Regions from separate parts of the Mesorhizobium sp. WSM1386 genome, predicted to be linked through region 1. Evidence: riboswitches for the same ligand, from Rfam matches in the RefSeq annotation. Region 1 holds a riboswitch; each other region holds the start of a gene.

What was found. Region 1 has a riboswitch for cobalamin ahead of AC0NIH_RS17320 (CbtB domain-containing protein). Riboswitches for the same ligand answer to the same signal wherever they lie in the genome.
Region 2: it holds a riboswitch for cobalamin, as region 1 does, so the genes downstream of both, AC0NIH_RS01825 (aromatic ring-hydroxylating oxygenase subunit alpha) here and AC0NIH_RS17320 (CbtB domain-containing protein) in region 1, are expected to answer to the same signal.
Region 3: it holds a riboswitch for cobalamin, as region 1 does, so the genes downstream of both, metE (5-methyltetrahydropteroyltriglutamate--homocysteine S-methyltransferase) here and AC0NIH_RS17320 (CbtB domain-containing protein) in region 1, are expected to answer to the same signal.

What each region holds. Positions count from the first base shown of each region.
Region 1 is NZ_CM148373.1:3,525,408-3,529,998, reverse strand. It holds gene cobO (cob(I)yrinic acid a,c-diamide adenosyltransferase) at 16-645, opposite strand; gene cobU (bifunctional adenosylcobinamide kinase/adenosylcobinamide-phosphate guanylyltransferase) at 647-1,162, opposite strand; gene AC0NIH_RS17325 (CbtA family protein) at 1,155-1,955, opposite strand; gene AC0NIH_RS17320 (CbtB domain-containing protein) at 1,971-2,150, opposite strand; cobalamin riboswitch at 2,187-2,384, opposite strand; gene AC0NIH_RS17315 (aromatic ring-hydroxylating oxygenase subunit alpha) at 2,528-3,754, shown strand; gene AC0NIH_RS17310 (MFS transporter) at 3,758-4,591, opposite strand, start outside.
Region 2 is NZ_CM148373.1:390,226-394,816, forward strand. It holds gene bglA (beta-galactosidase BglA) at 1-18, shown strand, start outside; gene AC0NIH_RS01800 (ABC transporter ATP-binding protein) at 45-1,157, shown strand; gene AC0NIH_RS01805 (DUF680 domain-containing protein) at 1,231-1,476, opposite strand; gene AC0NIH_RS01810 (DUF680 domain-containing protein) at 1,530-1,736, opposite strand; gene AC0NIH_RS01815 (DUF680 domain-containing protein) at 1,802-1,999, opposite strand; gene AC0NIH_RS01820 (DUF680 domain-containing protein) at 2,071-2,286, opposite strand; cobalamin riboswitch at 2,779-2,980, shown strand; gene AC0NIH_RS01825 (aromatic ring-hydroxylating oxygenase subunit alpha) at 3,095-4,342, shown strand; gene AC0NIH_RS01830 (FAD-binding oxidoreductase) at 4,400-4,591, shown strand, end outside.
Region 3 is NZ_CM148373.1:6,430,683-6,435,273, reverse strand. It holds partial or broken gene metE (5-methyltetrahydropteroyltriglutamate--homocysteine S-methyltransferase) at 1-826, opposite strand, end outside; cobalamin riboswitch at 917-1,115, opposite strand; partial or broken gene AC0NIH_RS31375 (adenosine kinase) at 1,501-2,492, opposite strand; gene metK (methionine adenosyltransferase) at 2,601-3,776, opposite strand; gene AC0NIH_RS31365 (serine hydroxymethyltransferase) at 3,831-4,591, opposite strand, start outside.

The sequences.
Region 1 (4,591 bases):
GAGGGTAAGGAACGGTCAGAACTCGATCCCCTGCTGCGCCTTCACGCCCGCGGAAAAATGGTGCTTGGTCACACCCATCTCGGTGACCAAATCGGCCGCTTCAACCAGCGCCGGTTTGGCGTTGCGGCCGGTGACGACGACATGCAGGTCCTCGCGACGAGCCTTCAGCGCGGCAACCACCTTGTCGAGATCGAGATAATCGTAGCGCAGAGCGATGTTGAGCTCGTCGAGCACGACGAGACTGATCGACGGATCGGCGATCAATTCAAGCGCCTTGGCCCAGGCGGCCTCGGCCGCCGCGATATCGCGCTTCAAATCCTGCGTCTCCCAGGTGAAACCCTCGCCCATCGCGTGCCAGACGACGCGGTCGCCGAACGCGGCAAACGCATCTTTCTCACCGGTGTGCCATTTGCCCTTGATGAACTGGACGACGCCGACCCGCTTGCCATAGCCGAGCATCCGCAGCGCCAGGCCGAACGCAGCCGTGGTCTTGCCCTTGCCGGGGCCGGTGTTGACGATCAGCAGGCCCTTCTCGACCGTCTTGCTCGCAACCTCGGCGTCCTGCACCGCCTTGCGCTTGGCCATCTTGGCGCGGTGGCGCTCTTCATCCCTGTTCTCACTGGCCTTGCCGTCTATATCAGTCATCTCACTTCACCTTGAGCGGCAGCCCGGCCACCATCAAAAGCACCGTATCGGCAATCGCCGCGACCTGCTGGTTGAGCCGGCCGGCGGCATCGCGGAACCGACGTGCCAGGGCATTGTCCGGCACGATGCCTTGCCCGACTTCGTTGGACACCACGAACCAGGACCCGCGCGGCCGCGACAGCACGGCCGCCAGCCGCTCGCATTCCTGCTCGAGATCACGTTCGCCAAGCATGTGATTGGTCAGCCACAGGGTGAGGCAGTCGACGAGCACCGGCTGATTGTCCGGCAAGGCCTCGAGCGCGCCGGCGAGGTCCAGCGGCGCATCGATGGTCGACCAGCCCTCGCCGCGCCGCGAGCGGTGCAGCGCGATGCGCTCGCGCATCTCGTCGTCATAGGCTTCAGCCGTGGCGATATAGGTCCATGGCGAGGGCAACGCCGTCGCCAGGGTCTCGGCGTGCGCGCTCTTGCCGGAGCGCGCGCCACCAATGATGAAAGTCAGCTTGCCGCGATCAGGCAAAGCTGTCGCGCAGGCTGCTCGCAGCGCCCGTGAAGCGGCCGCGCACCACGCCGACGACCGCGCCGAGCACCAGCCAGAACACCAGATCGGTCACGGTCACCGCCACCACGAATTGGTGGTGCAGGCCCTCGGGAATCGGCGTCTCGAAACTGTCTGGCTGCGGCGCGCCGACCATATGCGGGGCGACGATCAAAACCACGCCAAGGATCGCGAGCGGCAGCGATTTGCGGAAGGCGATCAGCCCAAGACCGATCGCCGTGGCCGCCACCGTCGAGACCCACCAAATCTGGCGCGGCAGCAACTCGGCCGCCGGCATCGCCGGCAGTTCCGGCGGCAGGCCGAGGCCAGGTGCCAGCGTGAACACGGCAAACCCTGCCAGGCCCCAGAACACACCCTGGCGCCAATTGCCGATGCCGCCCGCGAATTCCGAGACCGCGACCAGGACCAGCGCGAAGCCGATGCCGGTGACGATGTTGGCAAGCACGCTGAAGCCGAAACGCTCGAAACCATCGGCCGGCGCCCAGCCTTCGTCTTCCGCCGGAGCGGCGGCTTCGGCCGGCGCCGGCGCGGCGGAGCTCATGGCATGTCCCGCCGGTGCGGCGGTGCTCATGGCATTGGTATCCGCGGCAATGGGCGCGGCCTGGTCATGATGGTGGCCGCCACCGGCCTGCTCGTAGACTTCGGCCTTGAGGATAAGCGGCACGGTGGCATAGGCCTGCATGCAGGCGAGAACGACGCCGGCCACAAGCCCTGCGATCGCCGCGATGAACACGACGTTGCGAAACAGGTTCATGATGTCAAATCCTCGTCAGTGGCAGGGAAACCCCATCGAATGACGATAGTCGTGGGCGGCATTGTGGACCGCATCGATATGCGAGAAGCCGACAAAGCCGACGACGAAGATGCCGAGCAGCGCGGCTAGCGCGAGCTGCATGAAGCGCGACTGCGAGGAGACCGAGGCGCCGAGGGAGACGGAAGCAGTATTCATGTCTTGTCCTTTCACCCTCCACCCGAGGGCATCGAAGTCAGTTTCCTGTCGCCGGCAGGTCTCCTGGCTCGCGGATCAGCGCCCTTCTCCACCTTCCCGAAGAAAAATCTTCAGTGGCATATGGAGAGGACTACCGCACACAGTTGCGGGGGCAGCCACGGCATTGGGCAACAATTGAGCCCGCACCGCATTCCCTCTTGGCTCCAAAACGGAACCGACGACAGCGTGACTATACGGAAAATCACGACACGCGGCAAACCAAATTCCGCCGGCAACCAGCGCGATTGCGCCATGCCGGCGGCATCGGCCGTTCTCGGCACTACAATTGACAATTATCCCGGCCGGGTGTCGGCTGGCCACTTCACAGGAAGCCAGCCATGCAGCCCCCAGCCCTGCAGCCCAATGCCAGCGACCGCGATCGCTACAACGGCCTGACCCGGGCTGAAGCGACGTTGCCGTCATCGGACTATTGGGACGACGAGAGCTATCAGCGCGACTTCGATGCGATCTGGTATCGACGCTGGCTGCTCGTCTGCCGGGAAGCCGATCTCGCCCAACCGCTGGCTTTCCGCACCTTCCGCGTCGGCACGCAGGAAATCGTCGTGCTGCGCGACGAGACCGGCGAACTGCGCGCCTTCCACAACACCTGCCGGCATCGCGGCTCGCAGCTGTGCCAGGAAAGCGAAGGCCGGCTGAAGGCGCGGCTGATCACTTGCCCCTATCATGCCTGGTCCTATTCGCTGCGCGGCGACCTCGTGCACGTGCCATCGAAATCGCTGCCCGAAGGCTTCGACAAGGCCGACCATCCGCTCTATCGCGTCGCGCTCTCGGTGTGGCGCGGCTTCGTGTTCTTCAATTTGCAAGAGGACGCGAATTTGCAGGAGGACGCGAATTTGCAGGAGGGCGCGGCGGGCTCGGCGCAGGCCTCCTTCGATCCCGCCTCCGGCGATCTCGGCAATTGGCCGCTGGAAACGCTTGTATCAGGCCATGTGCTGCGCAAGGTGATGAACTGCAACTGGAAGATTTTTTGGGAAAACTTCAACGAATGCCTGCACTGCCCCGGCGTTCACAAGGACCTGTCGCGGCTTGTGCCGATCTATGGCCGCGGCCTGATGAGCCGGCATGATGACCCCGAATGGGTGCGCCACGCCGACAATGACGCGCCGGAATTTTCCGGTGGCCTGCGCGTCGGCGCCGAAACCTGGTCGCGCGACGGCAAGACCCATGCACCGGTCTTCGCAGGCTTGACGCCGGCCGAGCGCGCCGCCGGCCAGACCTACGCCACCAGCCTGCCCTCGATGTTCATCGTCGGTCACGTCGACTATGTCCGGACCGTGCGGCTGGTGCCGCTCGGTCCCGAACAGACCGGTCTTGTCGCGGAATGGCTGTTCGCGCCCGGAGCGCTCGGCGACCCGTCGGCCGACATCGACAACATAGTCGCCTTCGGCACGCAGGTGCTGGAGGAGGACGCGGCGATCTGCGAGGTCAACCAGAAAGGGCTGCGCTCCATGCGCCACAAAGCCGGCGTGCTGATGCCCGAGGAATATGATCTGCACCGCTTCCACAAATGGGTGCGCGAGCGCCACACGGCGCTTTCGCCGTGACCGTCACAGTGACTTCGGCAGATAACGCCAGGTCACGAAGCCGCAAACCGCGGCCAGCAAGCTCAGCGTGACGAACACCGAGCCGAGCCCGAAGAAGATCAGCACCACGGAATAGACCAGCGGCGGCGTCAGCTCGGAAAAATCGAGATAGGTGCGGTAGACCGCCGCCATCTGCGCCCTTTCGTAGGAGCGTACCGAGCGCATGAAGGCGGTCGAGCCCAATGCATCCAGCGCAATCGTGAAGAACGCGCCGCCAAGCAGGAAAGCGCCGGTCAGCAGCGGCGCCGTCGCTCCCACTGTGCCCGCGGCCAGCAGCATTGCCGACATGGCGAAATAGGCAAACGTCATGGTGCGCCGGCCGCCAAAACGTTTTCCGGCCTTGCCCCAGAAGATGGCCATGAACAACAGCGCGTTGCCGGCTGAGACCAGCAGACCGCCAGCGATATCGCCCTGCCCGGTGATGACCATGAACAGCGGGCCGTAGACGAAGAACGTAGTCCAGAAGCAGGAACGTCCGAAGGCAATCAGCCACGCTAGCCTCAGCCTCGGCTGCGCGACGAAGCGGCCGATATTGGCGAGCGGATTGACCGGTCGTGTCTTGCCCGGCTGGATCGACTGGTTGTCACCCAGCCGATAGAACCAGAACAGCGCCAGCAAGGCCACGGCGAACACCGCCACCGCGCCATGCGCGGCATAGATGCCGAAATGCGCGTAGAGGAAAATGCCGAGCGTCGGCCCGCCGGTCCAGGCAAACATCGACCACGCCATGCGCAGCGATTCGGCCTGCATGAAGTCTGTCTTGCGGATGTGATCCATGATGTAGAGGTTGAGCGTGAT
Region 2 (4,591 bases), 3.1 Mb from region 1:
TTCGGACGCATCGACTGAATTTTAGGAATTACTGGGAGGAACCAATGGCCGATGTCAATTTGAGGCAAGTGAAGAAGTCCTACGGCAATCTCAACATTCTCCACGGCATCGACCTCGATATCAGATCGGGCGAGTTCATCGTCTTCGTGGGTCCGTCGGGCTGCGGCAAGTCGACCCTGCTGCGCTCCATAGCCGGGCTCGAGGAAATCACCTCAGGTGAGCTCAAGATCGATGGCGAGGTGGTCAACGACGTGCCGCCGTCGAAGCGGGGCATCGCCATGGTGTTCCAGTCCTACGCGCTCTATCCGCACATGACCGTCTACGACAACATGGCGTTCTCGATGAAGATCGGCAAAGAGAACAAGGCCGAGATCGACCGTCGCGTGCGCCAGGCAGCGGAGATCCTGCAGCTGACCAAATATCTCGACCGGCTGCCCAAGGCGATGTCGGGCGGCCAGCGCCAGCGCGTCGCCATCGGCCGCGCCATCGTGCGCAATCCGAAAGTGTTCCTGTTCGACGAGCCGCTGTCGAACCTTGACGCGGCGCTCCGCGTCGCCACCCGCATCGAGATCGCCAAGCTCAAGGAATCGATGCCCAACACGACCATGATCTACGTCACCCATGACCAGGTCGAGGCCATGACGCTGGCCGATCGCATCGTCGTGCTCAAGGAAGGCCATATCGAACAGGTCGGCACGCCGATGGAGCTCTACAAGAAGCCCGGCAATCTGTTCGTCGCCCAGTTCATCGGCTCGCCGGCCATGAACATCCTGCCGGCGACCATCGACAAGACCGGAAACCCGACCGTCGTCAGCCACGTCGGTGGCCGCAAGGCGACGGTGCCGATCGCGACACCGGCTTCGGCGAAGGGCGCGGCGGTAAGCTTCGGCGTGCGGCCAGAGGATCTGATCATCGCCAGCGGCACGGACTATCTGTTCGAAGGCACGGTGGATTATGTCGAACAGCTCGGCGAGGTCCAGCTGGTCTATGTCGACATCGGCCGCGCCGACCTGCCGCTGGTGACCAAGCTGCCCGGCAATGTCGAGGTCAAGCGCGGCTCGACATTGCGGCTGAGCGCCAATGCCGAGGACCTGCATATCTTCGACGCGGATGGCCGGTCCTTCGCGCTGCACGAGGCGGAAGCAAAGGCGGCTTGAGCTAAAAGCCGACCTCAACGACAAAAAACGGCGGGCCATGCCCGCCGCTCATTCTTAAAACCGACTTCGACTGTTAGTGATTGCCGACGTGGTCCCGGTCGTTGCTCTGAGGGGCCGGCTTCTGCACGTTGCCCGACGAATTGAGCAGCTTGTAGACAGGCGAGCCGCTGTCGCGGATCGAACCGGTATGCGAAGCGTCCACATCGGTCGAAGTCACGGCAGGCTGGTTGGCGCCATTGGAGCCATAATTGTCGCTGCCGGCGAAAGCGCTGCCGGAAATCGCCAGAACGGCGGCGGCAGCAAGGATGATCTTCTTCATTTCAAGTCTCCTGAAGGCAGCGGCGGGCAAACCCGCCGCTGCCGGGTCGGCTGTTAGTTGTTGCCGAAGAGGTTGCGGTCGGCGCCGACGACAGGCTTCTGGTCAGCCGGTTCCGACTTCTTGGTCGAAGCCGTGTACGAATTGTCGGTCGAAGTCACGGCAGGCTGGTTGGCGCCATTGGAGTCATAGTTGTCACTGCCGGCAAAAGCGCTGCCGGAAACGGCCAGGACGGCAGCGGCAGCAAGGATGATCTTCTTCATTTCAAGTCTCCTGAAGTCTCGAATTCCACGGCATGGCAGGCAAACCCGCCATTGTCGGGTCGGCTTTAATTGTTGCCGAAGAGGTTGTGGTCGGCGCCGACGACAGGCTTCTGGTCAGCCGGTTCCGACTTCTTGGTCGAAGCCGTGTACGAATTGTCGGTCGAAGTCACGGCAGGCTGGTTGGCGCCATAGTTGTCGCTGCCGGCGAGAGCGCTGCCCGAAATGGCCAGGACGGCGGCGGCAGCAAGGATGATCTTCTTCATTTCAAGTCTCCTGAATTTTGATGAATTTTTGAGTTCGCCAGGACGGCGGGCAAGCAGCCGTCAACCGGCGGTTAGTGGTTACCGAAGAGGTTGTGGTCGGCACCCTGGACAGGCGTCTGAGCAGCCGGTTCCGACTTCTTGACCGAAGCGGTGTACGAGCTGTCGACGGCAGTGGCTGCAGGGGTCGCATTTGAACCGTAATGGTCCGAACTATAATGGTCGCTACCAGCGAAGGCGCTGCCGGAAATGGCCAGAAGGGCGGCGGCAGTGAGAACAATCTTTTTCATTTTGGGTACTCCAGTATTTTTCCGTCCGTCTAGCGGCGTGTCTTGGGATGAAATCGCGTCGTTCGGACAGGGCGGATGTGGGAAAGCCAGATGGCCGTTTCCAATCACGAAGTTGTTCCGCGTGGACCATGAATCCACCACTTGAAATTGTACCAACGGCTTCCACATCAATGTTTTTCTTTTTGATATCAATTGGTTAGATAAGATCAAGGGAGCTATCACCAACTGTGTCGGAGGCCCAGCGTTCACAACGTCCTGCACGCACCGTCAACAGAAACGAACCGTTCGGTTCGATTTTAGACTCCGCTAATAGTCACTTTTCGAAACTGTTAACCTTTTTTGGCTCCGGCCAAGGCTCGAAAAACAACGTTTGGGGTGCTGGCAACGAGCCGGCTGCAACGGTCGCGATCATTGTAGGGACGATCTTGCATGCGTGTCGCGCCGCATGGATGCGATGTCGTTTTCATGCCGACGCCGCGATGCATGCCGTGATTAGATCACGCCATCTCAGGTGCCGCTTCGTGACGACGGAGTGGAGAATTGGGAAGCCGGTCAGAATCCGGCGCTGCCCCCGCAACGGTGGTGGAGTTCAAGTCGCAACGGGAGACCACTGGGCGAAAGCCTGGGAAGGTGTCGCGATGGTCCGCAAGGACGACTCCAGAGCCCGGAAACCAGCCCGAGATTGCTAGAACTCGACTGATCGCGGTGGGCGGTCAAGGGGCGGATGATGCATGCCCGGCTGGCGCCGGCCTGCGTCCGATCCTTCCTCCATCACCACCAGTTCAGTCCTTGGATATGAGGACAGGACATGGATGCTCGCAACGACATGCTGAGGCTCTTGAACAGCCGCAGACAGGGCTTTTCGCTGGAACAGCCCTTTTACACCGATCCGGACTACTTCAAGCTCGACATGGAGCTGATCTGGTATCGCGATTGGCTGTTCATCGGCCATGATTGCGAGCTGCCCAAGCCAGGCAGCTTCATCACCGTGCAGATCGGCGACTATCCGGTCGTGCTGGTGCGCGATCAGCAGGGCAAGATCAACGCCTTCCACAATTCCTGCCGCCACCGCGGCAGCCGCGTCTGCAACACCGAGAAGGGCGTGGCCGCCAAACTGGTCTGTCCCTATCACCAGTGGACCTATGAGCTGGACGGCCGCCTGCTGTTCGCCCGCCAGATGGCCGAGGGTTTCGACAAGAGCCAGTTCGGGCTGAAGCCGGTCGCCTGCGAAAGCGTCGCCGGCTATATCTTCATCTGCCTGGGCAAGGAGCCGGCCGACTTCGCGCCGATGTGGGCGATAATCGAACCCTACCTCAAGCCGCACCGGCTCGGCGAGGCGAAGATCGCCTTCGAGAGCACGATCATCGAGAAGGGCAATTGGAAGCTCGTCTGGGAAAACAACCGCGAGTGCTATCATTGCGCGGGCAATCACCCGGAATTGTGCAAGACGTTCCCGGAAGCACCGACCGTGACCGGCGTGCAGGGCGCCGACAGCGATCCGGAGATGCTGGCGCACTGGGCAAAATGCGAGGCGGCCGGCCTGCCGAGCAAGTTCCGCATCGATCCGGCCGGACAGTATCGCGCCACCCGCGCGCCGCTGCTGCGCGATGCCGTCAGCTACACGATGAGTGGCAAGCGGGCGGTGAGGAAGAACCTCTCCGACAACGTCTCGGCCGACCGCATCGGCACCTTGATGCACTATCACTACCCGACGACATGGAACCATATCCTCATCGACCATGCCGTGACCTTCCGCGTGCTGCCGATCAGCGCCACGGAAACCGCCGTGACGACCAAATGGCTGGTCCACAAGGATGCGGTCGAGGGCGTCGACTACGATCTCGCCGAACTCACCCATGTGTGGACCGAGACCAACGACCAGGACCGCCGCATCGTCGAGGAGAACGCCTTCGGCATCCTGTCGCCGGCCTATGAGCCCGGCCCCTATTCGGAGTTGCACGAGGGCGGCGTCATCCAGTTCGTCGACTGGTACGCCCGCTTCATCGGTCCGCGCCTTGCCGAAGACGGCAAGCCGGCGCTGCGCAGCGTTGCGTGAGCTCATGTCGCCCAAACACGACATGAGCCGGGCAAGAAGGACCAGAGGATGAATGCGATGACGGATCTCGGCCTCTATCGCCATCTCGACCAGATGGCGCCGTGGAACGACCGGCTCCAGGTGCTGGAAGTGATCGGCGTCAGCGATGAGGCGCCCGACGTGAAGACCTTCACCTTCCGGTCCGACAACCAGACCTGGTTCCGCTACAAACCGGGCCAGTTCGTGACGCTGGAGCTGCCGACTTCGGAC
Region 3 (4,591 bases), 2.9 Mb from region 1:
GCGCGGTCTCGAGATTGTCTCCCAGCGGCCCGAAATAGGTAGCCAGCATAATTTTTAACTTGGGCGCGGCTTTAGACAGCTGCCCGTAGGTGAATTTGAAGGCAGCTCGTTCGTTCGGGTTGAGATCGAGCACAAGCGCCGGCTCATCAATCTGCACCCAGTCGGCCCCCGAGAGCTCCAGCCTCTGCAGGAGTTGCTCGTAGACCGGCAGCAGGCGCGGTAGCAGCGCTATGGGATTAAAGCCCTGGTCGGGAGACTTCGCCAGCTTCAGGAAGGTCACCGGTCCAAGGATGACCGGGCGTGTATGGATGCCGAGCTCTTTTGCCTCCAGAAAGTGATCGACTGGTTTGGTCGACGAGAGGGCGAATGTCTGATCGTCCGCCAGTTCCGGCACGATGTAGTGGTAGTTCGTGTCGAACCATTTGGTCATTTCCATTGCGGTCACGCGCTGCCCCTGAACTGCATGCCCGTGACTGGCGTGTCCGCAACCCGCGCTATCGCCTTGCGTGCCGCGCGCCATCGCGAAGTAGTTGTCAAGCGGGACCTCGCCGCCCGTCCAGCCGTAACGAGCTGGCACGGCGCCGACCATTGCTGCCGTGTCGAGCACATGGTCATACAGTGAGAAATCGTTCGACGGGATTTTTGACACGCCGCGGTCGTGCTGCTCGTTCCAGCTGGCTGCACGGAGCGCCTTTGCCGTCGCCAGAAGGCTGGTAGCAGAAGATTTTCCGGACCAGTAGCTTTCGAGCGCGAATTTCAGTTCTCGCCGGCGACCGATACGCGGCACGCCAAGCGTTGCTGTGGGAACTTGCTGGGAGACATTCATTCCATACCCCGATGGTTGGGGCGGGGACAAGGAAGGCGCTGACAGTCCGGCCTCAACGCCGAGCTGCCGCGGCCACCAGACACCCCGCCCGTGGACGTTGTTACCGTGGCAGGTCTCCTGGCTCGCGGGTCACAGCCTCTGCCCGTCTTCCCGGGGCAGTTCGCCCCAGTGACATTGGTGGGTTGGCTCGCCGCTTACAGTTGCGGGGGCAGCGCCGGCATTGCACCGGCTTCCCTCTTAGTTCCGCAGGGGCAACGCCTTGCGAAGAACCACGACACGCCGACAATCGCAGCCGCTCGCATTGTTGTCAATGACGCATAAAGAAATGTTTATGTGCTTATGTGAATTGTTCGCCTGCGGCGTGTTTCCAAGTTCCATGTCGCCGTCCAGCTGAGCCTCTGCGCGAACTCTCGCGTGTGCAGACTTTGGCTCCCGAATCTGCGTTTTGTACGATCCCGTCTCAAAACGACTTCGTCAAAAAATGGCGCGTGTGGGCCATTCATGATCGGACGGCAGTACTGGCCCGAAGTGCGACAGTGTTCCTGAGCCTCAACAATCAGAAATTTAGAGAAAACCGGCCTCCTTCTCGGACTGGTACGCGTTCGATTTACACGCGCTCGTCTGGACAGCCTGCACAGGGGGAGGGGTGGGCAATATGTGGCCGAAATATTGCCCTACAACAGCCCCGCCTGTTCAGCCTCGCGGCGCAAATTCTGCCGGGGCCTGGGGCCGATCTGCTGGATCACCAATCCGGCCGCCAGTGAGCCAAGGTCGCCGCAGGTCTTGAGGTCGCGGCCTTGCGTGTAGCCATGCAGGAAGCCGGCGGCGTAGAGGTCGCCGGCGCCGGTCGTGTCGACCAGCTCCTTGATGGCGGGGCCTTGATGACCACGGTCTCGTCGCCGCGCACGATGACGGAGCCTTTCTCGGACCGCGTCACGGCGGCGATCCGGCAATCCTTGCGGATCTGCGCCAGCGCCTCGTCGAACGACGATGTCTGGTAGAGCGACTTGATCTCGTGGCTGTTGGCAAAGACGATATCGACCGTGCCCGAGCGCATCAACTCGAGGAATTCGTCGGGGTAGCGGTCGACGCAGAACGAATCCGAAAGTGTCATCGACACTTCGCGGTTTGCCGCGTGCGCCAGCCTGGCCGTCTGCCGGATCGCTTCCTTGGCGCGCGGCGGATCCCACAGATAGCCCTCGAAATAGGTGACCTTGGCGCCAGACGCCTTGTCGGCCTCGACGTCCTCCGGCCCGAGCTCGACGCAGGCGCCGAGATAGGTGTTCATCGAGCGCTCGCCGTCGGGGGTGACGAAGATCATCGAGCGGGCCGTCGGCGGCTCGCCCTTGAGCGGTTTGGTGTCGAAGGCGACGCCCTGCGCATGGATGTCATGCGCGTAGATTTCGCCCAGCGCATCGTTGGAAACCTTGCCGAAGAAGGCGGCACGGCCGCCGAAGGAGGCGACGCCGGCCGCCGTGTTGCCGGCGCTGCCGCCGGAGGCTTCGATCGCCGGACCCATGCGGCTGTAGAGCAGTTCGGCGCGGTGGGTATCGATGAGGTTCATCGCGCCCTTGATGATGCCGTTGGTTTCGAGGAATTCCTCCTCGCACTGGGCGATGATGTCGACAATGGCATTGCCGATGCAAAGCACGTCATAATCCGGCATCAATATCTCCGCCAAAAACCAGAGCCGGCTTCTCGCCACGCCGGGGCCGGCCTGTTTTTGGCGAGTGTGGAGGGGTCGCCATATGCCGACGCATCCAATACCCGTGCATCACGCAGCTGCCGGTCCTGCCTCTCGCAACAGCTCGTCAGCTCTATCCGTCTTTTCCCAGGTGAACTCCGGCTCTTCGCGGCCGAAGTGTCCGTATGTCGCGGTCTTGCGGTAAATCGGCCGTAAGAGATCAAGCGTCTTGATGATGCCTTTCGGCCGGAGATCGAAAAGCTCAAGGACGGCGCGCTCGATCCTTTTTTCATCAATCTTTGCGGTTCCGAATGTATTGACGAGGACTGAGACCGGCGCGGCCACACCGATCGCATAAGCAAGCTGAACCTCGCACACCTCCGCAAGTCCGCTGGCAACGACGTTTTTTGCGACGTACCGCGCCGCATAGGCGGCCGATCGATCGACCTTGGACGGGTCCTTGCCCGAAAAGGCGCCGCCGCCATGACGCCCCATGCCGCCGTAGGAATCGACGATGATCTTGCGGCCGGTAAGCCCGCAATCGCCGCGCGGCCCACCCACCACGAACCGGCCTGTTGGATTCACCAGGAATCTTATCCCCGTCGTATCCAGGTCCTGAGGCAAGACCGGCCTTATGATCTCCTCAATCACGGCTTCGCGCACCGTGGCTTGTGAGACCTCCTCGTCATGCTGCGTCGACAGGACTATGGTATCAAGCGCTACCGGGCGCAAACCCTCGTAGCGGACGGACACTTGAGATTTAACGTCCGGGCGAAGCCAGCCAAGGCGTCCGGTTTGGCGCACCTTTGCCTGTTTTTTTGTCAAATCGTGAGCGAGTTGGATTGGCAACGGCATCAATGTTTCGGTCTCGTTGCACGCGTACCCGAACATGAGGCCCTGATCCCCCGCTCCCTGCTCAAGATCCTGCCCTCGTCCCTCGTCGACCCCCTGGCTGATGTCAGGCGACTGCTCGGTCAAGGCCAAGATCACGGCGCAACGCCGGCCGTCAAAGCCGATCGCATCGTCGTCATATCCAATGTCCAAAATGACATCGCGGGCAACTTGGCTGTAGTCGATCTGCGCGTGGCTGGTGATCTCGCCAGCCAGAACGACCATCCCCGACTTCACCAACGCTTCACAAGCAACACGAGCCTTCGGATCCTTGCGAAGGATCGCATCAAGCACGCCATCTGAGATATTGTCGGCCATCTTGTCGGGATGTCCCGCACCGACGGATTCGGAAGAGAACACGAATTGTCTGGTCATAGAATGTCCTCGCTTCAAACGTTGGAATCGGATGTGACAGTTGATCCGGCCGCCTTACCTGTCGGAGATGCCAGGCATGTCGAACGCAGCACAGAAGTCGGCAACGTCTCTGCACACGCCGGCATGGACGTCCGAATCATCGGGCTGGCGGCAAACCAGGTCGATGAACGCTGCAATCTGCACCATCTCCGCCTCGCGCATCCCCACCGACGTCACTGCTGGCGTGCCTAACCGTATGCCGCTGGTGAGCGCGGGATGGCGCCGGTCGCCCGGCACCATGTTGAAATTCGTAATGATCCCTGCTTCCGACAAGCGCTCGGCATAGTCTTTCCCAGACAGCGGTCGGTCCCGAGGATCAAGGATCAGCATGTGATTGTCAGTGCCCCCCGTTACGAGTTCATAACCTCGCTCCAGAAGCGCCTGGGCCAGAGCCTTGGCGTTGTTGACGATCTGCTGACCGTACACACGGAAGGATGCATTCCCTGCTTCGTGCAGAGCGACAGCCAGCGCGGCAATCGTATTCATGTGCGGTCCGCCCTGGAGGAGAGGGAACACGGCACGGTCTATGCGTCTGGCCAGATTGTGTTTGCTCTTGGGATGATAGAGCGCCTGATAGCGGTCTTCATTCCTTGACAAGATGAAGCCACCACGAGGGCCGCGGATCGATTTGTGGGAGGTGCTGGTGACCACATCGCAATGGCCAACGGGATTCGGATGCACGCCTGCGACAACGAGCCCGCTGATGTGGGCGATGTCGGCCACCAGATAGGAGTTCACCTCCGAAGCGATTTCGGCCATTGCCTTATAGTCAAAAA